One region of the Delftia sp. ASV31 genome, then DNA from elsewhere that is predicted to be linked to it. Evidence: riboswitches for the same ligand, from Rfam matches in the RefSeq annotation. Region 1 holds a riboswitch; the other holds the start of a gene.
What was found. Region 1 has a riboswitch for thiamine pyrophosphate ahead of JHD82_RS15620 (hypothetical protein). Riboswitches for the same ligand answer to the same signal wherever they lie in the genome.
Positions count from the first base shown of each region.

Region 1 (11,205 bases):
ATCGATTGGCGTGATCCGGATTTTTATGCGATGCGGCCCGATTGTGTGGCACGCAGCCATATTGAATACAGAAAGGAATACGCATGAAATACCTGAAAAACATGAAGACGGGCTCCATGTTGGGTCTGGGATTTTCGATTCTGATTGCCATCGCGCTGTCGATTGCGCTGTATGGCCGCGCCCAGCTGGTACAGGCCTCCGATGATGTGGCCTACCTGGCCGACAAGCGGATCACCAGCCTGCTCCGGCTGGTGGAGATCAAGGGCTCGGTGGAGTTCATCTTTCGCGGCGTGCGCAGCATGGCGTTGATGGAGGACGCCGGGGAAAAGAAGCTGGCCAAGGCCGCGCTGGATGCACAGCGCCAGAAGATCAGCCAGTTGATGGAGAAATTCCGCGAAGGCCTGAGCACACCGCAGGGCGTTGCGCTGTACGACAACATGAAGAACGCGCGCATTGCCTATCTGCCGCTGCTCGACCAATTCATGGAGGCGGCCACGCGCCACGACCTGCAGGCCGTCTCGGCCATGCTTGGCGAAAGCGGGGAGTTCCGCAAACGCCAGGACGCGTTCTTCAACTCCATCAATGACATCCTGGCTCACCAGCAGGTGCGCGCCACGGAAACGGCGCAGGCCTCCGAGGACAAATCCCTGGCTGCCGGGCGGCTGATGCTGTCCCTGGCGCTGGCCGCACTGGCCATAGGCGCGCTGGTGGGCTGGGCCATCACGCGGCGCATCACGGGCCTGCTGGGCGGGGAGCCCGCCTACGCGGCGCAGATCACGCAGGAAGTCGCCAGAGGCAACCTGGCGGTGGCCGTGGCGCTGCGGCCCGGTGACACCACCAGCCTGCTGGCGGCGCTGAACTCCATGCGCGCCAGCCTGGCAGACATCGTCAGCCAGGTGCGCCACAGCAGCGAATCGATTGCCACGGGCGCCAGCCAGATCGCCTCCGGCAATGCCGACCTGAGCGCTCGCACGGAGGAGCAGGCCGCCAACCTGGAGGAGACGGCCGCCTCCATGGAGCAGATGACCGCCACCATTCAGCAGAACGTGGACACGGTGCGCAGTGCCTCGGGCCTGGCCCAGTCGGCCAGCGCCACAGCCGTGCACGGCGGCGAGGTGGTGCATGGCGTGGTCAGCACCATGGAGGACATCACGCACAGCTCGCGCAAGATCGAGGAAATCATCGGCGTGATCGACGCCATTGCGTTCCAGACCAACATCCTCGCGCTCAACGCCGCCGTGGAGGCCGCGCGTGCCGGGGAACAGGGCAAGGGCTTTGCGGTGGTCGCCTCGGAGGTGCGCTCCCTGGCCCAGCGCTGCGCCAACGCGGCCAAGGAAATCAAGGGCCTGATCAGCGAGAGCGTGGGCAAGGTCGCCGCCGGCTCCCGCCAGGTGGCCGAGGCCGGCAGCACCATGAACGACATCGTCACCCAGACGCACCGCGTGGCCGAACTGATCTCCGACATCGGTGCCGCCACGCAGGAGCAGTCCCAGGGCGTGACCCAGGTCAGCGACGCCGTGCAGCAGCTCGACCAGGTGACGCAGCAAAACGCCTCCCTGGTGGAAGAGTCTGCCGCTGCCGCCGACAGCCTGAACAAGCAGGCGGCGCAGCTGGTGCAACTGGTCAGCGTGTTCCGCCTGGATGAGAACACGACCCGCCCGCAGGCCGCCCTGTCCAAGTCCACGCCGGTGGCAGCGGCCGTGCCGGCGCGCGCACAGACCGCCAGGCCGTCTCCAGCGCTGGCCCCCGCCGCGCCCCGTACCAAGCACCTGCGTGCGGCAGCGGCGGCGGCCTCCAGCGCGCCTGTGGCGCTGCCTGCCAGGACCACGGCACCCCGCCGCGCCACGGCAGCCGAGATGGCGGAGGAGTGGGAGCAGTTCTAGAACAGGCTCAGCGCATCACCAGGCCGCCATCGACGAACAGTACCTGCCCCGTCATGAAGCCGCTCAGTTCCGAGGCCAGGAACAGCACCGGCCCCGCCACGTCTTCGGGGCTTGCCAGGCGGCGCAGCGGCGTGGCGGCCATCAGAGATTCTCGGAAGGACTCGCGCGTGTCCTGCGTGCCCTGCGTGGGATAGACCAGGCCAGGCGCCACGCAGTTGACGCGTATGCCCACGGGCCCCAGCTCGCTGGCCAGGTTGCGGCTGAAGGCCACCAGCGAGGCCTTGGCCGTGGTGTAGTCGTGGTAGGGCACGACGGGGTGCTCCACCAGGTTGCTGGCGATGTTGACGATGCTGCCCCGCGCACGCTGGCGCATCTGCGGCAGCACGGCGCGGCAGACGTTGAAGGCCGCGCCCACGGCACCGTCGTACTGGGCCTGGTAGTCGCTCCATTGCAGGTCGTCGAAGCGGCGGCGGCGCTCGGGGTCGAAGGCGTAGGGTTTGAAGGCGTTGTTGACCACGATGTCGATGGCGCCCGCCTCGCGCGCAATGGCCTCGGTCATGGCCTGGACGGCGGGCTGCGAGCCCACATCGGCCTTGATGGCCCAGGCATCGCCTCCGGCCTGCTTGCCCGCTGCCTGGCAGGCCGCCACGGTGCGGGCGGCGGCTTCGTCGTTGGACAGGTGGTTGACCACCACGGTGGCGCCCTCGCGCGCAAAGGCGGTGGCAATGGCCGCGCCTATGCCGCGGCCGGCGCCGGTGACCAGCACCACTTTGCCTTGCAGGCCCAGGGAAGACGGCTGTGCCATCTCAGGCCCCTGGCAGCAGGCTGGTGTCCACCACGTCGGACACCTTGATCTGCCTTTGCACCATGCCCAGCGCGCGGTAGGCGTCGGCGCCCTTTTGCAGGGCGGCCAGGTCGAAGCTGCCCAGCGGCTTGCCGGCCTGCAGCGGCTGCGAAGACGCATTGCGCAGGCGGATCACGTCCAGGTTGATATCGCGCTGGGTGCCGTCGATGGCGTGCTTGCCGGCCAGCGTGGCGGCTTCCTCGGGGTTGGCCATCATCCAGGCGGCGCTGTCGCGGTAGCCCTTGAGGAAGGCGCGCAACAGGTCCTTCTTGTCGCGCAGCGTGTCCTCGCGCACCACGAACATGTCGCTGGAGATGTTGAGGTGGTCGCGCACCTGCATCACATCGACCTCGCCAATGCCTTTGCGCAGGCCTACGGCCAGGCCGGTATCGGTGGCGGCCGTGGCATCGACCTGGCCCTGCATCAGCGGCGCGAAGTTGAGCAGGCCGGTGACGACGATGGTCACGTCCGACTCCTTGAGGCCGGCCTGGTGCAGCATCACCAGCAGGTTCTGGCGCGTGCCGCTGGACAGGCTGTAGACGCCGATCTTCTTGCCCTTGAGGTCCGCCGGCTTGCGGATGCCCGCCGACTTGAGCGAGACCACGTTGAACACGTTCTGCGGGTAGATGTCGTAGATGGCGACCAGCTTCTGGCCCTTGTCCAGCGCCATGAAGAAGGAGCCGGGGTCGGTGAAGGCCACATCGGCCTGGCCGCTGAGCATGTTGCGGATGGCGTCGCCGCCGCCCGCGCCGGGCAGGTAGGCCAGCTCCACGCCCTGGGCCTTGAAGAAGCCCTTGTCGGGCTCGGCCAGGATGTTGGTGATCTCGCTGATGGGCTTGCTCCAGCCCGCCAGGCGGATCTTGCCTTGCACAGGAGCGGCCAGGCAATTGCCGGCCAGCGCCAGGCCGGCAAAACCGGCAGAGGCGCCCAGCAGGCTGCGGCGGGTGAGGAAGGGGGATTGCGGAGTGTGCATGGCGCTTGGGGAAAAGGTTTCGGAAGTGTTCAGGATGGTCAGGCGGCGCGCGAGCGCAGCAGCCGGCGCTCCAGCACCAGGCAGGCCTGGTACAGCAGCAGGCCCATGGCGGCGATCAGCACCAGGGCCGCAAACATGAGGGTGGTGTCCATCATTCCCTGGGCGGCAATGACCACGGCGCCCAGGCCGCGGCTGGCGCCCATGAATTCGGCCACCACGGCGCCGACCAGGGCCAGCACCACGGCCACGCGCAGGCCCGCAAGAATGGCGGGCAGACCCGTGGGCAGCTTCAGGCGCAGCAGCGTCTGCAGCCGCGTGGCGCCCAGCATGCGAAACAGCTGCAGCCGCTGGGCATCGACCTGGCGCAGGCCGGTCAGGGTGTTTTCCATCAGAGGGAAAAAGCAGATCAGCGCGGTGATCAGCACCGTGGGCAGCATGCCGAAGCCGAACCACAGCACGAACAGCGGCGCCAGCGCCAGCTTGGGCACGACCTGGCTGACCACCACATAGGGCTTGAGCACACGCTCGAGCAGCTCGGATTCAGCCAGGGCCATGCCCGCCAGCAGGCCGATCGCGCTGCCGACAGCCAGCCCCAGCAGCAGGGCCTGGAGCGTCGCCCGGATGTGCGGCCAGAAATAGCCCGTGGCCAGCCCCGTCCACAGCGATGCCGCAATGGCCGAGGGCGCCGGCAGCACCAGGGCGGACAGGCCCCATTGCCGCACCAGCAGTTCCCACAGGCCCAGCAGGACCAGCGCCAGCGCGGCGGCCAGCAGGCGGGCATGGAACAAGGACACCGTCATGCCGCCGTCCTGTCCATGGCTGCGCGCACGCGGGCGCAGTGCTCGTTGAACGCCGGCCCGTGGCGCATGGCCTGGGTGCGCGGCGCGGGCAGATCGACCGCCATATCGGCCACGATGCGCCCGCCGTGCATGAGGGCGATGCGGTCGCCCAGGTAGACGGCCTCGTTGATGTCGTGGGTGACGAAGAGCACCGTGGTGCCGCGCTCGCGGCAGGTGCGCAGCAGGTCGTCCTGCAGCTCGGCGCGCGTGATGGCGTCCAGCGCGGCAAAGGACTCGTCCAGCAGCAGCAGGGGCGGATCGAGCACCAGCGCCCGTGCCAGCGCCACGCGGCTTTGCTGCCCGCCCGAGAGATGGCGCGGATGGCGTTGCGCGTGGCTGGCCAGGCCCAGCTGCTCCAGCAGCGCCAGGGCGCGCTGCTCGTCCTGCGGCGCGGGGCGCCTTTGCAGCGACACGGGCAGCAGCACATTGCCCAGCGCCGTATGCCACTCCAGCAGCGTGGGCGCCTGGAACATGAAGCCCAGTTGCGGACCGGGCTCGGCCAGCTCGGCGCCGCGCAGCAGGATGCGGCCCGACTGCGGCCTGAGCAGCCCCGCCGCCAGCTTGAGCAAGGTGGTCTTGCCGCAGCCGCTGCGGCCCAGCAGGCAGTGGATCTCACCGGCCTGCACGCGCCAGTCCACGCCGTCCACCACCGGCGAGCGGCCCGGGTAGGTGAACACCACCTGTTCGATATCGAGGAACGCCATGCCGTCAGTCCCGCCTGTCATGCCCGTCGTGCCGGTGTGCATGGATGTCAATCCGCATACGGGGCGAACGGCTGCGCCGCCGCCTCGGCAGATTGCTCGATCTCGGTCATGCGCACCAGGTCCAGCAGGTTGAAGCGGCCGTCATGGTGCCAGCCGGCCTCGGGCATGCTCATGGAGCCGATGGCGCTGATGCGCGTGACGCCGGCCGCGCCCAGCAGACCGGCCAGCCGGTACAGCTGCTCGGGCGAGGCGGCAATGCCGGCCGTCTGCAGGTATTCGCGCTGCGCGGCCACCACGGGCACGGCGTCATCCAGGCGGTCCACGCCCACCACGGCAATCGTGCGGTACAGGGCCGTGGGCGCCAGCGGCTGCAAGCTGTCGCTGTACGCCACGCTCCAGGGCGCATCCACCGGGCCCAGCAGTTGCTGCGCGTCGCCCGACCATTCCACGGACTGCTGCCAGCGGGCCACGGCGGCGCCCTCCTCCAGCTCCAACGGCCGGCGCGCAAAGCGCCGCTGCAGGTTGGCCAGCTCGGCCGCCAGATAGTCGGCAAAGGCACACGCAGAGACGGGGGCGCCGCGCTCCACGTAGAAGACATGGGGCGAGTAGCAGCCCTGCTGGTCGTAGCGCATCACGTCCCAGGCCGCAAGCCGCGCCACGGCGGGCGCCTTGAGCGTGTCCAGCGCGGCAGCGCCCACCATGCCGAAGCCCAGCTTGTGGCCGTGCGGCAGAAAGCGCGTGGTCACGGGCAGGCGCTGGCGCAGTGCCTGCAGCGTCTGGTTGCCGCCGTAGGCGAGCACGGTGTCGGCCTCGGCGTGGAGCGCGGCGGCTCCACCGCCATCCGCCCCATCCACACCCCCCGCACCGCTCCACCACACCACGGCCAGGCAATCGGCCAGCGGCGGGTGCACCTCGGCCAGCAGCCGTGCGAACCAGCCCGCGAACAGCGGCTCGGCGCTGGCCAGCTTGCCAATGGCGGGCGCCTTGACCAGCAGGCCGCAGACCAGGCTCCACAGGGACAGCGCAGGCACATTGCCCGCCCAGCTGTGCATCAGCAGATCCGGCCCGAAGGCACGCACCGCGCCGCCCTTGGGTGCGGGCTGGAAGCCGTCGAGCACGGCCGGGTTGGCAAAGTCCTCGGCCACGAAGCGCCGCAGCTGCGCGGCGCGAAAGGTCTTGAAGAAGCCCGTCAGCCCCAGGCGCACCATGTCGGCGTCATAGCCGCTGACCACGGGCAGCCAGGTCTCGGCCTGCCGCCGATAGGGATCGCTGCGGTCCAGCAGGCGGGCAATGGCGCGGTCGATGGCGTCGATGATCTCGGCCACGGGCATGGCCCTGAGGTGGCGGTCGGCGGCACGGCGCACATGGGCTGCCAGCGCATGCATCTGCGGGCCGGTCAGCAGGGGCACGGAGACTTCCAGCCGCACGCCGCCGCGTTCGAAGGGCAGCACATGCCACTGCACCTCGTCCTCGCGCAAACCAGGCAGTTCGGGCAGGTAGCCGGCCGTGATCCGCTCGATGTTCATGCAGCAGCGGCCTTCACGAATTCATCGACCGCCAGCGAGCAGCCCTTGGCCGCTGCGCCCTCGGCACGCCCCAGCAACAGGAAACCGCTGTTCTCGCCATGGCCGGCCCACAGGCCCACGTCCTCGGTGAGGATGGTGGTGACCGCGTTGTAGTTGGCCAGGTCGCAGTGCACGAGAATGCCGCGCTCGCCGGGCGCCACGCTGCGGCCGGTGACGGGCTCGACCAGGCGCGAGCGTATCCAGTGCGGCCCCGACTTGACCGAGGGCAGCGTGGCATTGCCGTCGTCATAGAACTGCGTGCTCAACTCGGTCATGCCGTACATGTTGATGCAGTGGCTGCGCGGCACGCCCAGCAGCCGGGACAGGTCGGCGTAGAAATCCTCCAGCGGCAGCTCGCGCGACTGGCCCTTGTAGCCGCCCGTGTCCAGGATGCGGCTGCCCGGCGGCAGGCAAAAGCTGCGGCCCTGCTCGCGCAGCGCATCCATCACATGCACCAGGCTGAAGCTGGCGCCCAGCAGCGCATAGGGGCGGCCGCTGCGCTCGGACTCCTCCAGCACGGCGCACAGGCCGGGCATGTCCAGGCCGTCGGGCGTCAGAAAGTAGCGGCTGTCAGGAGTGCCGAATTCCGTCTTGGCCAGCGCCAGGTAGTGGGCCAGCGAAGAGTTGGGCATGGCCTGCTCGTCGGGAAAGAGGATGCCCATGGGCAGGCGCTCGTGCCCGGCCATGAAGCGCTGCGCGAAGTTGCGCGTCATCGACGCATCGTAGACATCGAGCGCGGGATGGAAGTGGCGCCCGCGCGCGGACAGTCCCTTGGCCTGGCCCGTGGTGCCGCTGGTCATGAACACGCGCTCCGCGGGCGAGGCCGGCTCGCTGCGCAGCTCCATGGCCTTGAACGCGTCAATGGGCACGGCTGGAATGTCGCTCCAGGTCTTCACATTGCGCAGCGTGGCACCGCGCCGCTGGCAGAAGCTGCGAAACGGCGCATTCGATTCGTATTGGTAGGCAAACAGCCGCAGGGCCAGTGCATCGAACTGCTCGTCGGTGCAGCCGTCCATGGCGATGAATGCAAGCAGGTCTGCGACCAGAGAAGCCGCCTGGGGCCGGGCCTTGTCCATGGAATTCCTTCGAGAGCTGGGACGTGATGCTCCGAAGGCTCCCCCGCCCGTGGCGCATGGGCGGCCACGCAGGGGTGCAAGCTCTTCTTCCGCCGGAATGACCCGGTTCAAGTTCTCGGGTGTGGATCTCAGCACTGGCGTGCACCCCGGAGCGGAGGGCTATCTTACAGCAGGGTCGCCAACCCCGTCAGGCCAGCAGGCGAACCACAAAACCCAGCAAGGTCGCGACGTACAGCAGCACCAAGGCCTTGCCCAGCACACCGCTGTTGGACCAGAAGTGGCGTGCCACGGCGAAGTCCCAGGCGCCATCGCGCACCTGCAGCTGCGGCAACCGCGCCAGGATCTCGCGCCTGAACGCGGCCTCGTCGAACAGGGGACTGCCATTGAGTCGCAGGGGAATGGCGCGAAGGCCCATCCACAGATGCTGGCGCGTGCAGGTGACGCGACTGGCATCGAATTTGCGGGTCCTGCGTGCCATGCGTACCGCGATCCGATGCCCGTCCGTGGCTATGCGCATGGTCTCCAGCTGCTTGAGCTTGCGCCAGAGCCATGCATACAGACACAGCGGCAACACGGCCAAAAGCACCAGCAGGACACCGAGCATGCCCGTTGGATCGCACGATTTGTCCGGACCGCAGTCGCGCTGGTGCAAAAGCGGCAAGAACCAATAGACCATCCCGCCAGCGACCAGGCAATGCAGAACGCCAACCATGGCAAGCGCACGCCTGCGCTTCACGGTGCTGCCCGCAAGCGCCGTGACCGAAGTGACCAGCGGTTTTCCTTCCGAGGCTTGAGAAGCCTGCGCGGCGTGCTGGGACGGTGAGGGAGCCACTGCCGCGCTGGAGGCTTCGGTGTCGCCCACTTCCTGCCAGCGTTTGCCGCCCAATTGGCGCAATTCCCCCGCCTTCCAGGCAAGCCATAGTCCCAGAGCCATCAATACCCCGATGCTGCCCAGCAGGAACGAAGGCAACCGCCTGCCCCATTCATAGGACGAGCGGGCAGACGCCAGCTCGCCGCGGAATGGAGCATCCCCGAAAGGCTCCAGCACGCGGCCGTCCAGATCCACGCGATGGACGATGAATTGGGTCATGTCCGGCAGCAAGAACTCCTGACCCACCATGGCGATGGCGTTCGGGTCCTGGTCGGGCGAAAGCGGCAGCACCCGTTCAGGCCTCAACTGGGAATCCATCAACAGCAGATCTGCTCCTCGCATGCCCGAGTCTGCGACCAGCACCCATAGACGCTGCTGGCCATCCAGCTGCATGGCGAACGGGAAGCGGCGCCCGGAACGCAGGCCCGCATATTCCACGGGAAATACGGCAGGCGCGGCCTGGGTGCTCTGTGCCGTATCGATTTGCGCAATCTGATGGCGGTTGGTATTGGCCACCCACATGCGCTCGCCTACCTGCAGCGTCTGATTCGGAAAGCGCAGGCCTTCGCTGTAGGTCTTGAGCAGCACATAGGCTTGCGCTGCACTGGAAGCGGCGTCGCGCTGGTAAACGAGAACGCGGTGATTGGATGCGTCGGAGACCACAATCTGCGCTTCATCGGCCGTTACCCGCATCCAGCGATAGCCACCGCGTGTGGACAAATCGGGCAGATCCAGCGCCACGCAGCGCTGCATTGCCAGATCGCAGCGATGCACACGTCCCTGGTCATGCGCCCAAAGCGTCTTCTCTCCAATGAACTGAAGGCTGCTGACCGATGGGGTCAAACCCAATTGCGCCAACTCCAGACGCTGCAGGCGTGTGCCCTGCCGATCAAACTGATGCAAAGCGCCATGGCTTTGAATCCACACTGTATTGCCTTGGATTGAGGGAAGCCTGGGGCCCAATGGGTCGGGCAACAGCCACCCCCGAAAGACAAAGGCCAGGATCAGCAGGCATTGCAGCCCGATCACAGCCCTGAGCCATTTCTTGCAAACCGCCTCAGCCATTGAATCTCCCCCATTTTTGAATGGAGGCAAGTGTAGACAAACAAGGCATTGCGGCCATCAAAACGATGACTTCATTCGAGCGCAATTTCCAGACTGTGGATCAATCCAGTGCCGTCAGCCGCCGCATCACCCACTCCACGGGCCCCTGCGCCACCTTCTTGCTCCAGGCCCAGGCGGCCAGGCTGGCGATGATCACGTACAGCGCGGCGGCCACGGCCACTTCGCGCAGGCTGCGTGATCCGTCCAGCGCGCCCATGGCTTCCAGCAGGCCCATGCCGATGAGGATGTGTGCCAGGTACAGGGTCAGCGTCATGCGCCCGGCCGGCAGCAGGCCGCGCCACGGGCCAGCGGGCCAGCGGTCGGCCAGCCGCAGGCAGGCGCCTATGGCAATGCTGGCGCAGCCCAGGCCCATCAGCAGGTAGGCCGGGCCGGGCGGCATGGGGCCGGTGGCCAGCCAGGCAGCCCATTCACTCTGTGCCGCAATTGCCGAGACGGCGCAGGCCAAGCCCACCATCGCAACACCGCAAGCCACCAGACCCCATTGCACGCGCGGCTCGGCCAGCGGCAGGCGTGCCAGCAGCATGCCGCAGAGGAAGAACGCAAACCAGGGCAGCACCGGATGGAAGCCGTTGAACAGCAGGTTGCGCGCAAAGCCGGCCGGCTCCCACAGGCCCTGGTAGGACAGGCTCGCCCAGTCCCAGCCCTGGCTGTAGTCCAGCTGCAGCAAGGCCCAGGCGGACAGCAAGGCCACGGCCGCCATGCCGGCCAGCAGCGCCCGTGCGCCGGCCTGCAGCCAGGCGATGGCCAACACGAAATACACCGCGTAGTAGTGAATGATGTCGGCCGGAAAGATCAGCAGGTTCATGCCACCGGCCACCAGCAGGAACAGCGCGCGGCGCAGCGTCCAGAGGCGCGCCGTGGCCGGCTCCAGCGAGCGCGTGGCCAGCACCAGGCCCAGGCCTGCCAGCACCACGAAGGTGGCCGAGGCCTTGCCCTCCAGGAAATGGAAGAACGACAGCAGCCAGCCAGGCTCCTGCAGCGCAGGATGCATGGCCTGCTTGAAGTTGACGAACACCATGCCTGCCAGCGCCAGGTAGCGCGCCAGGTCCAGCCCCGCCAGGCGGGCGCCCCTGCCGGTGGCGTGCCTCATGTCGCGTCCCCCCGTGCCTCGCCTCCAAGAAGGCAGGCCAGCAAGGCGGGATGCAGCACATCGACCCCTTCATCCGCCCCCGCGTCTTCTTGCGGCGTCACCGCCAGCGCAAAGCGCAGCGCATCGCTTTCCACGGCATCCAGCAGCAGTTGCGCGGCCAGGCGCACGGGCACGGCGGGCCGCAAGAGGCCCTGCTGCGCCCCGCGCTCCATGAAGCCTGCCAGGCCGTCGAGCA
Region 1 is NZ_JAELTK010000040.1:6-11,210, reverse strand. Features, by position in the region: gene JHD82_RS15655 (helix-turn-helix domain-containing protein) at 1-14, shown strand, start outside; gene JHD82_RS15650 (methyl-accepting chemotaxis protein) at 84-1,883, shown strand; gene JHD82_RS15645 (SDR family oxidoreductase) at 1,891-2,688, opposite strand; gene JHD82_RS15640 (ABC transporter substrate-binding protein) at 2,690-3,700, opposite strand; gene JHD82_RS15635 (ABC transporter permease) at 3,739-4,500, opposite strand; gene JHD82_RS15630 (ABC transporter ATP-binding protein) at 4,497-5,285, opposite strand; gene JHD82_RS15625 (acyl-CoA reductase) at 5,291-6,769, opposite strand; gene JHD82_RS15620 (hypothetical protein) at 6,766-7,884, opposite strand; TPP riboswitch at 7,952-8,043, opposite strand; gene JHD82_RS15615 (YncE family protein) at 8,072-9,820, opposite strand; gene JHD82_RS15610 (DUF418 domain-containing protein) at 9,921-10,970, opposite strand; partial or broken gene JHD82_RS15605 (TetR/AcrR family transcriptional regulator) at 10,967-11,205, opposite strand, start outside.

Region 2 (11,205 bases), on a different contig from region 1:
CCGCCGGCCACTGGGCAGTGCGTACGCGTCACATTGCACGACGACTAGCGCGATGCGCGCACGCAGGCTTCATGGGCGAAGTCGGGGAAGGATCTGCGACATTGCAGATGACCTCGCTGTTCCGCAATGATCCTGTGTATCAGCGCTTCTACCGGCTCTGGCAGGACATGAACCTCGGGCTGGCTGCTGTGTTCGGTGATTTTCTGCAGATGCCCCTGGCCCGGACATACGAGCTCTACGAACTCTGGTGCTTCCTCAGGCTGCTCAGAGCGGCAGTTCAGGAATACAGATCCGATGACCTGGATATGACAACGCTGTTTCTCACTGATGCGGCTGGCGGAGTCACCCTTGCTGCAGGCTCTGTATCAGTGTCCATCGGGTCCGGCAGAATGCTGTGCTTTCAACGCCAGTACCGCGAGTACTGGGTTGAGCCCGACGGCCACGGAAGCTTCAGCCGCACCATGGTTCCGGATGTCGTTATGGCCGGGACCTTCACCGCGTCGGGGAGCCATGTCATCGTGCTGGATGCCAAGTACCGCATCGATGACGGCCTGAATGACGCCCTGAACTCGATCCACACCTACAGAGATGCGCTTGTACGGGAGACGTCCGGGGGTGTACCGGCAGGCATCGTGACCGCAGCCTACCTCCTGACCCCCCACGTACCGTTCCTTGGCCACGACTTCAAGGAAACAGCTGTACCCGGGCGATTGTTTCATCCGGCCTATCGCGAGAAGTTCAGGTTCGGCGCGGTGACACTCCGACCGGGAATGAGCAGCGACGAGCTGCGCGTCAGCCTGAGGAGCATCGTTGCAGACGCTGCGGCCGGAGTCGCCGGTGGCTGACGTCCTGACGGCCGAGCAGCGGCGACTTAATATGAGCCGCATCCGGGGCAAAGACACCAAGCCCGAAATGGTGGTGCGGCGGGGACTGCACGCCAGGGGCTTGCGCTACCGCCTGCAGGATCGCAACCTTCCGGGTCGCCCGGACCTGGTGTTTGCCAGCCATCGTGTCGTCGTCTTCGTGCACGGTTGTTTCTGGCATGGGCATAACTGCCCGATGTTCAGACTGCCTGCAACAAGACCGGAGTTCTGGCAGGCCAAGATAGAAGCAAACCGGGCCAGAGATCACCGCGCCAATGACTCATTGAATCTGCTGGGGTGGAGAGCTTTGACTATCTGGGAATGCAGCCTGAAAGGACCGGCGCGCTGGCCTACAGACGAACTGCTTGATGCCTGCGCCACGTTCATCAGAGGAACCACGCACCGGCTGGAGCTGACTGGGCGCTGGAAATGAGCAGGGTCAGTTCGAGAAAGCTCAAAATGGACTGCCCTTGGTCCGGTAGACAAACTCCGCCTATCTTTGGACTGCCCCCGCTCCACCTTCCCCATGGGCGACCGCTCAATGTCGGCAAGGTTGGCTAACGCCCGAGGAAAAACGCGGTGTCCGCGGAGTCAGTCTGCGGGCCGCCAGAGCAGCGGGCACGCCACGCAACACGCCATGAGTTAAAGAAAACGTAGCCCAGACCACCCCTCGAACCAAGAATTGCGTGCCATGACTCACGCAAAGCCCCCTTCGATGGAGCACCCGACCTCCATCCCCCAACCCAACCTCGACGACCTGGCCATCGACGCCGTCCTGCACCTGGGCGCTGCCCTCGAAGTGCTGGAGCTGCACGCCAGCCACAAGGTCACGGCAATCAACTGCGTGTGCCGCGACCTGCTGCGCATCTACTACGCCAAGGCTGATCAGGCGCAGTCGCTGGAGCCGCAGGACAAGGAACTGCTGGGCCTGCTGCACGACACGGCGGTGGACCTGGGCTATGCCATCGAGGTGGTGGACCATCTGAATGGCGACGAGGCCGATGACCCCATCCTCTATGCCGTGAGCTATCTGCTCAAGGCGGCCAAGCGGTTTGCGGATGAGGGCGTTGCTGCGGCGCTTGCCGTGAAGGGGTAGGGCGCAAGGGCGCAGGGCTGCCGCCTGCGTTGCAGGGGTCGGGCTTCAGGGGCAGGGTTTGAGGTGGGTCGCCGTGACCTGTTCGGTGAGCGGGTCTTCGGCCAGGGCCTGCAGCAGTGCGTCCAGCAGGCCGGGAAAGCGCGCGTCCAGGTCTTCGCGGCGCAGGGAGAGCAGGTTTTCCCGGCCGTCGGGGCGCTGCCAGATCACGCCGCTGTCGCGCAGCACGCGCCAGTGGTGGGTCATGGTGGATTTGGACTGGCCCTGAAGCAGCGAGCCGCAGGCGCGCTCATGGCCTGCGGCCAGCGCGCGCACCACGGCCAGGCGCAGGGGGTTGCCCAGGGCGTTGAGCAGGTTTTCCAGGCGTATCTGTTCGCGGTCGGGGTGGTTGGCAAGCATGGGTCATCCAATCGATGGGGCGCCACTGTGCCATGGAAGCAATGCCGCACGTCGCTGATGCGGCGTGGCGCGGGCAGTTATCTGGCAGACAGGGGCATGGCGTGGTGAAAACATGAATCGTTCTGCAAGAAGTTGCGGAAGATAGTACGATTGTCTTCGTACATTCCAATTGTCATCAACCCTCATTCAACCCCCGCGAGAATCCGACCCTTCGAACCGGCAGATCACGCACTTACGCTTTCGCAGCACCCAGGAGTCCTTTCATGGCCCGCCATACCCCCATAGAACGCTATCGCAACATTGGTATCTCCGCGCACATCGATGCCGGCAAGACCACCACGACCGAGCGCATCCTGTTCTACACCGGGGTGAGCCACAAGCTGGGCGAGGTCCACGAAGGCGCCGCCATCATGGACTGGATGGAGCAGGAGCAGGAGCGCGGCATCACCATCACCTCGGCGGCCACCACCTGCTTCTGGAAGGGCATGGACGGCCGCTTTGACCAGCACCGCATCAACATCATCGACACCCCGGGCCACGTGGACTTCACCATCGAGGTGGAGCGCTCCATGCGCGTGCTCGACGGCGCCGTGATGGTCTATGACGCCGTGGGCGGCGTGCAGCCGCAGTCCGAGACGGTCTGGCGCCAGGCCAACAAGTACAAGGTGCCGCGCCTGGCCTTCGTCAACAAGATGGACCGCACGGGCGCGGATTTTCTGCGCGTGCGGCAGATGATGATCGACCGCCTCAAGGCCAACCCCGTGCCCATCGTGCTGCCCATTGGCGCAGAGCAGCAGTTCACCGGCGTGGTGGACCTGCTCAAGATGAAGGCCATCATCTGGGACGAGGCCACGCAGGGCATGAAGTTCGAGTACCAGGACATTCCCGCCGCCATGGTGGCAGACGCCAGGAAGTGGCGCGAGTCCATGGTGGAAGCGGCTGCCGAGGCCAGCGAAGACCTGATGAACCGCTACCTGGAAGAGGGCGACCTGCCAGAGGCCGACATCCTGCGCGGCCTGCGCCTGCGCACCATTGCGGGCGAGATCCAGCCCATGCTGTGCGGCTCGGCCTTCAAGAACAAGGGTGTGCAGCGTCTGCTGGACGCCGTGGTCGAGCTCATGCCTTCCCCGCTGGAAGTGCCGCCCGTGGAGGGCCATGCCGAAGACGGCTCCATCATCGTGCGCCATGCCGATGACAGCGAGAAGTTCTCTGCCCTGGCCTTCAAGCTGATGACCGACCCCTTCGTGGGCCAGCTCACCTTTGTGCGCGTGTACTCGGGCGTGCTCAACAAGGGCGACAGCGTGCTCAACTCCGTCAAGGACAAGAAGGAGCGCATTGGCCGCATCGTGCAGATGCATGCCAATGAACGCCTGGAGGTCGATGAAATCCACGCCGGCGACATTGCCGCCTGCGTGGGCCTGAAGGACGTGACCACGGGCGAGACCCTGTGCGACCCGTCCGCACCCATCGTGCTGGAGAAGATGGTCTTCCCCGAACCCGTGATCGCCCAGGCGGTGGAGCCCAAGTCCAAGGCCGACCAGGAAAAGATGGGCATCGCCTTGTCGCGCCTGGCGGCCGAAGACCCGTCGTTCCGCGTGCGCACCGATGAGGAATCGGGCCAGACCATCATTGCCGGCATGGGCGAGCTGCACCTGGAAATCATCGTGGACCGCATGAAGCGCGAGTTCAACGTGGAAGCCAACGTGGGCAAGCCCCAGGTGGCCTACCGCGAGACCATCCGCAAGAAAGTCACCGATGTGGACGGCAAGTTCGTGCGCCAGTCCGGCGGCAAGGGCCAGTACGGCCACGTGGTCTTCACGGTCGAGCCGCAGGAACCCGGCAAGGGCTTCGAGTTTGTGGACGCCATCAAGGGCGGCGTGGTGCCGCGCGAGTACATCCCTGCGGTGGAAAAGGGCGTGGTAGAGGCATTGACCAGCGGCGTGCTGGCCGGCTACCCCGTGGTGGACGTCAAGGTCACGCTGACCTTCGGCTCGTACCACGACGTGGACTCCAACGAAATGGCCTTCAAGATGGCGGCCATCTTCGGCTTCAAGGAAGCGGCCAGGAAGGCCAGCCCCGTCATCCTGGAACCCATGATGGCCGTGGAAGTCGAGACGCCCGAAGACTACGCCGGCACCGTCATGGGCGACCTGTCCTCGCGGCGCGGCATGGTGCAGGGCATGGACGACATGGCCGGCGGCGGCAAGTCCATCAAGGCCGAAGTGCCCCTGTCCGAAATGTTCGGCTACGCCACCTCCCTGCGCTCGCAAACGCAAGGCCGTGCCACCTACTCCATGGAGTTCAAGCACTACGCCGAAGCACCGCGCAACGTGGCCGAGGCCGTGATCAACGCGCGGGTCAAGTAAAAGAGTCTGCGCCACAGGCCAGGCCGTGAGGCCATGGCCGTGGCCCTCACCCCTCCCGTATGCCCACGCCTGCGTCGGGCCGCCTGCGGGGTTGCAGTCCTGCCGAAGGACAGGACTGCCTCGTCAACTGACTCGCCGTGATGTTTGAGTGAAGCGCGCAGCGCGCAACGAGTTTCACGGCGAACCCCGCAGGCGGCCCGGCGCAGGTTGCCCGCAGCGAAGCGAAGGGACGTGGATATTCGGGTCGCCTTCTTTGATCTGACCTTTCTTGGCGAATCAAGAAAGGGCAGTCGGCCGCCGGGCCGAGACCCGGCCCCGAAAAGCAACCCCCCGGCAGGGGCAAAAAGCGCACCGAACCCACGCCCAACGAAAAACAGCCCCTTGAAGGAGCTGTTTTAAAGAGAGACAGGAGAAGCCGAAATCAGGCCTCAGGCTGCTGCTCAGATTCAGCAGCCTCAGCCTCAGCAGCCGGAGCCGCCTCACCAGAATCCGCCAAAGCCTGCCGCACACCAGCCTTCTCGCCAGCAGAAGCAAACTTGCTGTACTTGCCAACGATGCCGACCAGGGCGCCATAGATGCGCGGATTGCCCGCCAGACATTCCTTCTGCTCCAGGAAATCCGCCTCGCCCGTGAAGTTGCCGACCAGGCCGCCGGCCTCGGTCACCAGCAGGCTGCCGGCGGCCACGTCCCAGATCTGCAGGCCGCTTTCAAAGAAGCCATCGGCAAAGCCGGCTGCCACGTAGGCCAGGTCCAGCGCGGCGGCGCCGGGGCGGCGCACGCCTGCGGTTTCCTGCATCACGTCGCCCAGCATGTTCATGTACTGCTTGAAGTTGTCGCCACGGCGGAAGGGGAAGCCGGTGGAGATCAGGCTGTCCTTGAGCTGGATGCGCTTGGACACGCGGATGCGGCGGTCATTCAGGTAGGCGCCGCGGCCGCGCGTGGCCGTGAACAGGTCGTTGCGCGAGGGGTCGTACACCACGGCGTGCTCCACCTTGCCCTTGAAGGACAGGGCAATGCTCACGCAGTACACGGGGAAGCCGTGGATGAAGTTGGTGGTGCCGTCCAGCGGATCGATGATCCAGACGTAGTCGGAGTTCTTGGCGCCGAACTCGTTGCCCGATTCCTCGGCCAGGATGCCGTGGCCCGGGTAGGCGCCCAGCAAGGTTTCGATGATGGCCTGCTCGGCCGCCTTGTCCACCTCGGTCACAAAGTCGTTGACCTGCTTTTGTGCGACACGCACGGATTCCACGTCAAGAGCCGCGCGGTTGATGATGGCGCCGGCGGCGCGTGCGGCCTTGATGGCCACGTTGAGCATGGGATGCAGGTTGGTCGACATAGATTGTGAGGCGTTGGCGGAGCAGCGGCTGTGCAAGGAGAGGACGGTCCTCTCTGGCAAAAGCAGGCTGTTTGACGCGGGTAAGAACGGAAAAAGCCGCGTCCGGCGATGCGGGGCGGCGACAATAGCGCGCAATTTTACCCGCCTTGTCCGTTTTGTGCTGCGCAACCTGTCCCGTCTTGGGGGCTCTGCCGGCGCCGGCAGGCCAGCGACGCCATGAAAACCCGATTCGTACTGATAGAAACCAGCCACGCCGGCAATGTGGGCGCCGCCGCCCGCGCCCTGAAGACCATGGGCTTTGACGACCTGGTGCTGGTGCGCCCGCGCTGGCCCAACGTGCTGCGCAAGGAAGAGACCATCCAGCGGGCCAGCGGCGCGCTGGACGTGCTGGGCAATGCGCGCGTGGTCGAGACGCTGGAGGAGGCGCTGGACGGCATCAGCCACCTGTGCGCCACGGCCATGACGCCGCGCGACTTCGGCCCGCCCACGCGCACGCCGCGCCAGCATTTCGAGCTGCTGCTCAGCGGGGCGCTGGATGTGCTGGCTGCGCCCGATGTGCCCGATGCGGCCGATGAAGCGGCACCGCCCACCGATGCATCCGTGTCCGCACCGGCTCCCGCGCCGCGCTGCAACCAGTCCGGCGTGGCCTTCCTGTTCGGCTGCGAGCGCTTCGGCATGAGCAACGACGATGTCTACCGCAGCGATGTGGCGCTGTCGATTCCGTCCAATCCGCAGTTCGGCTCGCTGAACCTGGGGGCAGCCATCCAGGTGGTGGCCTATGAGTGGCGCCAGGCGCTGGGCGGCTTTCCCGTGGTGGAGCACACGCCTGCGCCGCAGCGCGCCGACGCGGCCCAGGTGGCCGGCATGCTGGGCCACTGGGAGCAGGCGCTGGCGCATATCGGCTTTCTCGATCCGGCCGCGCCCAAGAAGCTGATGCCGCGCCTCAACCAGCTTTTCAACCGCTCGCAACTGACCGCCGAGGAAATCCACATCCTGCGCGGTGTTGCGAAGGCCATGCTGCAGAGCACCCCACCGAAACGCTAGACTGAGCGGTCTTGTCAACAATAACCAGCCCCTAGATGCTTGACCGCCTGCGCTCCGATATCCAGTGCATCCTCGACCGCGACCCTGCGGCACGCAGCACCTGGGAGGTCATCACCTGTTATCCGGGTCTGCATGCGATCTGGCTGCAACGCCCGGCGCACTGGTGCTGGAACCATGGCCTCAAGTGGCTGGGGCGCTTCATCTCGCACATCGGCCGCTGGCTCACGGGCATCGAGATCCACCCGGGCGCCGTCATCGGCGAGCGCGTCTTCATCGACCACGGCATGGGCGTCGTCATCGGCGAGACGGCCGTGGTCGGCGACGGCTGCACCATCTACCACGGCGTGACCCTGGGCGGCACCTCGCTGTACAAGGGCGCCAAGCGCCATCCCACGCTGGGCCGCGATGTGGTGGTCAGCGCGGGCGCCAAGGTGCTGGGCGGCTTCGAGGTGGGCGACGGCGCCAAGATCGGCAGCAATGCCGTGGTCATCAAGCCCGTGCCCGCAGGCGCCACGGCCGTGGGCATTCCGGCGCGCATCATCGCCAGCAAGAACGGCCACAGCGCCGATGTGACCGAGCACGACCTGGCATCTGCCAAGTCCGAGGCCATCAAGGTCCCGTCGGCTGCCGCGCCCCAGCCGTTCACGGCCTACGGCATCACCCAGGAAATGGACCCCGTGGCCCAGGCCATGCGCGGCCTGAGCGATGGCGCGGCCGCGCACGAGCAGCAGATCGCGCTGCTGTGGGAGGCGATTGCCAAGCTCTCGGCCGGCAGCAAGGTGGGCGACTGCGTGCCCTGCGAGTCAGAGCGCCCGCAGGCCTTCCAGAAGGACAAGATCGACCAGATCATGGGCAAGTAGGCCTGCACAAGATCACCAAAGATCCCCCAAGATCCCCCAAGAAGACCGGAGACTCCGACCAGCATGAACGTTGAACAGGCCTTGCATGCGCGCCGCTCCGTGCGCGCCTTCCTGCCCCAGTCGCCCGATGCGGCGCTGGTGCGCTCCCTGATGGAACAGTCGGCACAAGCGGCCTCGGGCGGCAACCTGCAGCCCTGGCGCGTGCTGGCGCTGACGGGCGAGCCGCTGCAGCAGCTGCTCACCGCCGTTGCCGAAGCCGAGCCCCAGGACGCCCAGCCCGGCCTGTCCTACCCGCCCAATCTCTGGGAGCCCTACCGCAGCCGGCGCTTTGCCAATGGCGAGGAGCTGTACCAGTCGCTGGGCATTCCGCGCGATGACAAGCCCGCGCGGCTGGAGCAGCTGGCGCGCAACGGCCAGTTCTTCGGCGCGCCCGTGGGCCTGATCGTGGCCGTGGACGAGCGCATGGGCCTGCCGCAATGGGTGGACCTGGGCATCTACCTGCAGTCCTTCATGCTGCTGGCCTGCGCCAATGGCCTGGCCACCTGCGCCCAGGGCTTCTGGCGCCGCTACAACGATGCCGTGACCCAGGCGCTGGCGCTGCCCGAGGGCTACCACGTGGCCTTCGGCATTGCGCTGGGCTACGAGGACAAGGATGCCCCCATCAACGGCTGGCGCGCCACGCGCGCACCGGTGGCCGAATGGGCACAGATGCGCGGCTTCGACTGAGCAGGGCTTTCAGGCCCCTGGGCAAACCCGCAGGGCAAGGGCGCCTTGCCATCCCCTATACTGCGCTCTGCTCCGGGGTGTGCTGATGCACTGAGATGCCAACCGGTCCATGCGCTGCATGGGCCAGGCGGCGAACCCGACGAACTTGATCCGGTTGATACCGGCGGAAGAAGAGCGGGACCCTGAAGCGGGGCCGAAGTCAGAGGATGGAAATCCGCCACGGCGGATACACGCAGGGCCGCAACGGCCAGGCAGGCCACCATCCGATGCGCATCGACCCTTGCCAACCAAGGCTGCTCGTGCGCCTTGGCGTGCGTGGCAACCAGGGGCCAAGGCCATACGGCCCTGGCAGGCCCACACTGGCATAGCCCGGTGCGCGGCCTTTGGCACAGCCCAAGGAGTGTCCGGTTCCCGGAGCGTTGTTGATCGACGCTTTGAACGCAAGGAACCCGACATGAACGCTCCCGATTCCATCTTCACCCCCGCAGCCGGCGAAGCTCCAGACGCACAGCGTTTTTCCGACCTGCTGGCGCAGTCGCGCAAGCCGTTCCCGGCCTCCACCAAGAGCTATCTGCAAGGCAGCCTGCACAGCGGCCTCAACGTGCCCGTGCGCGATATCCAGCTGACCAATGGCGAGCAGGTCAGCGTCTATGACACCTCGGGCCCCTACACCGATCCGGCCGTGGCCATCGACGTGCGCAGCGGCCTGCCTGGCGTGCGCAATGCCTGGATCGAGTCGCGCGGCGACAGCGAGTACTACGCCGGCCGCCTGCGCCAGGCCCTGGACGACGGCGGCAAGCGCGGCGAGGAAGATGAGCGCGTGGCCCGCCTGCGGGCCGAGGCCGCATCCCTGCAGCGCCAGCCGCGCCGCGCCAAGAGCGGCGGAAACGTCACCCAGATGCACTACGCGCGCAAGGGCATCATCACGCCCGAGATGGAATACGTGGCCCTGCGCGAGAACGGCCGCCGCGAATGGATGGCCGAGTACCAGCAGGACGCCGCGCGCGAGGCGCGCCTGGCCGGCAACGGCCTGGGCGCCGCCATCCCCAAGATCATCACGCCCGAATTCGTGCGCGACGAAGTGGCGCGCGGCCGCGCCATCATCCCGGCCAACATCAACCACCCCGAGATCGAGCCCATGGCCATCGGGCGCAACTTCAAGGTCAAGATCAACGCCAACATCGGCAACTCGGCCGTCACCTCCAGCATCGAGGAAGAGGTCGAGAAGCTGGTCTGGGCCATCCGTTGGGGCGCGGACAACGTGATGGACCTGTCCACCGGCAAGAACATCCACACCACGCGCGACTGGATCATCCGCAACTCGCCCGTGCCCATCGGCACCGTGCCCATCTACCAGGCGCTGGAAAAAGTGGGCGGCATCGCCGAGGACCTGACCTGGCCCATCTTCCGCGACACCCTGATCGAGCAGGCCGAGCAGGGCGTGGACTACTTCACCATCCACGCCGGCGTGCGCCTGGCCTACATCCACCTCACGGCCCAGCGACGCACAGGCATCGTCTCGCGCGGCGGCTCCATCATGGCCAAGTGGTGCATGGCCCACCACCGCGAGAGCTTCCTGTACGAGCACTTCGAGGACATCTGCGACATCATGAAGCAGTACGACGTCAGCTTCTCGCTGGGCGACGGACTGCGCCCCGGCAGCGCCTCGGATGCCAATGACGAAGCCCAGTTCGCCGAGCTGCAGACCCTGGGCGAGCTGACCCAACTGGCCTGGAAACACGACGTGCAGACCATGATCGAAGGCCCCGGCCACGTGCCCATGCACATGATCCAGGCCAACATGACCGAGCAGCTCAAGCACTGCCACGAGGCGCCGTTCTACACCCTGGGCCCGCTGACCATCGACATCGCCCCCGGCTACGACCACATCGCCAGCGCCATCGGCGCGGCCATGATCGGCTGGTTCGGCACCGCCATGCTGTGCTACGTCACGCCCAAGGAGCACCTGGGCCTGCCCGACCGCGACGACGTCAAGCAGGGCATCATCGCGTACAAGATCGCCGCCCACGCCGCCGACGTCGCCAAGGGCCACCCCGGCGCCCGCGCCCGCGACGACGCGCTGAGCCAGGCGCGCTTCGACTTCCGCTGGCAGGACCAGTTCAACCTGGGCCTGGACCCCGACACCGCCCAGGCCTACCACGACGAAACCCTGCCCAAGGACAGCGCCAAGGTGGCGCACTTCTGCTCCATGTGCGGCCCCAAGTTCTGCTCCATGAAGATCACCCAGGAAGTGCGCGAATTCGCCGCTGCCAAGGGCGTGGCCGAGCAGGAAGGCATTGCCGCCGGAATGCAGGCCAAGGCCGAGGAATTCAACCGCGCCGGCGGCGAGTTCTATATCCCCATCGTGGCGGCCAGCAGCGATACGACGGCGCGTTGAAATCCGCTGACTCCTGATCGGGAATGCGCCATGTAGGCGGATATTTCCCCTATAGTCGATCCAGCCTTGGACTGGTCAAATAAACACCGCAGGCGCTTTTGGTGCCTGCGGTGTTTTTTC
Region 2 is NZ_JAELTK010000017.1:63,584-74,788, reverse strand. Features, by position in the region: gene JHD82_RS08820 (DUF2357 domain-containing protein) at 1-845, shown strand, start outside; gene JHD82_RS08815 (very short patch repair endonuclease) at 838-1,296, shown strand; gene JHD82_RS08810 (hypothetical protein) at 1,555-1,959, shown strand; gene JHD82_RS08805 (helix-turn-helix transcriptional regulator) at 2,005-2,355, opposite strand; gene fusA (elongation factor G) at 2,619-4,721, shown strand; gene JHD82_RS08795 (inositol monophosphatase family protein) at 5,143-6,057, opposite strand; gene JHD82_RS08790 (RNA methyltransferase) at 6,274-7,101, shown strand; gene cysE (serine O-acetyltransferase) at 7,137-7,961, shown strand; gene JHD82_RS08780 (nitroreductase) at 8,025-8,687, shown strand; TPP riboswitch at 8,751-8,876, shown strand; gene thiC (phosphomethylpyrimidine synthase ThiC) at 9,142-11,085, shown strand.
Region 2: it holds a riboswitch for thiamine pyrophosphate, as region 1 does, so the genes downstream of both, thiC (phosphomethylpyrimidine synthase ThiC) here and JHD82_RS15620 (hypothetical protein) in region 1, are expected to answer to the same signal.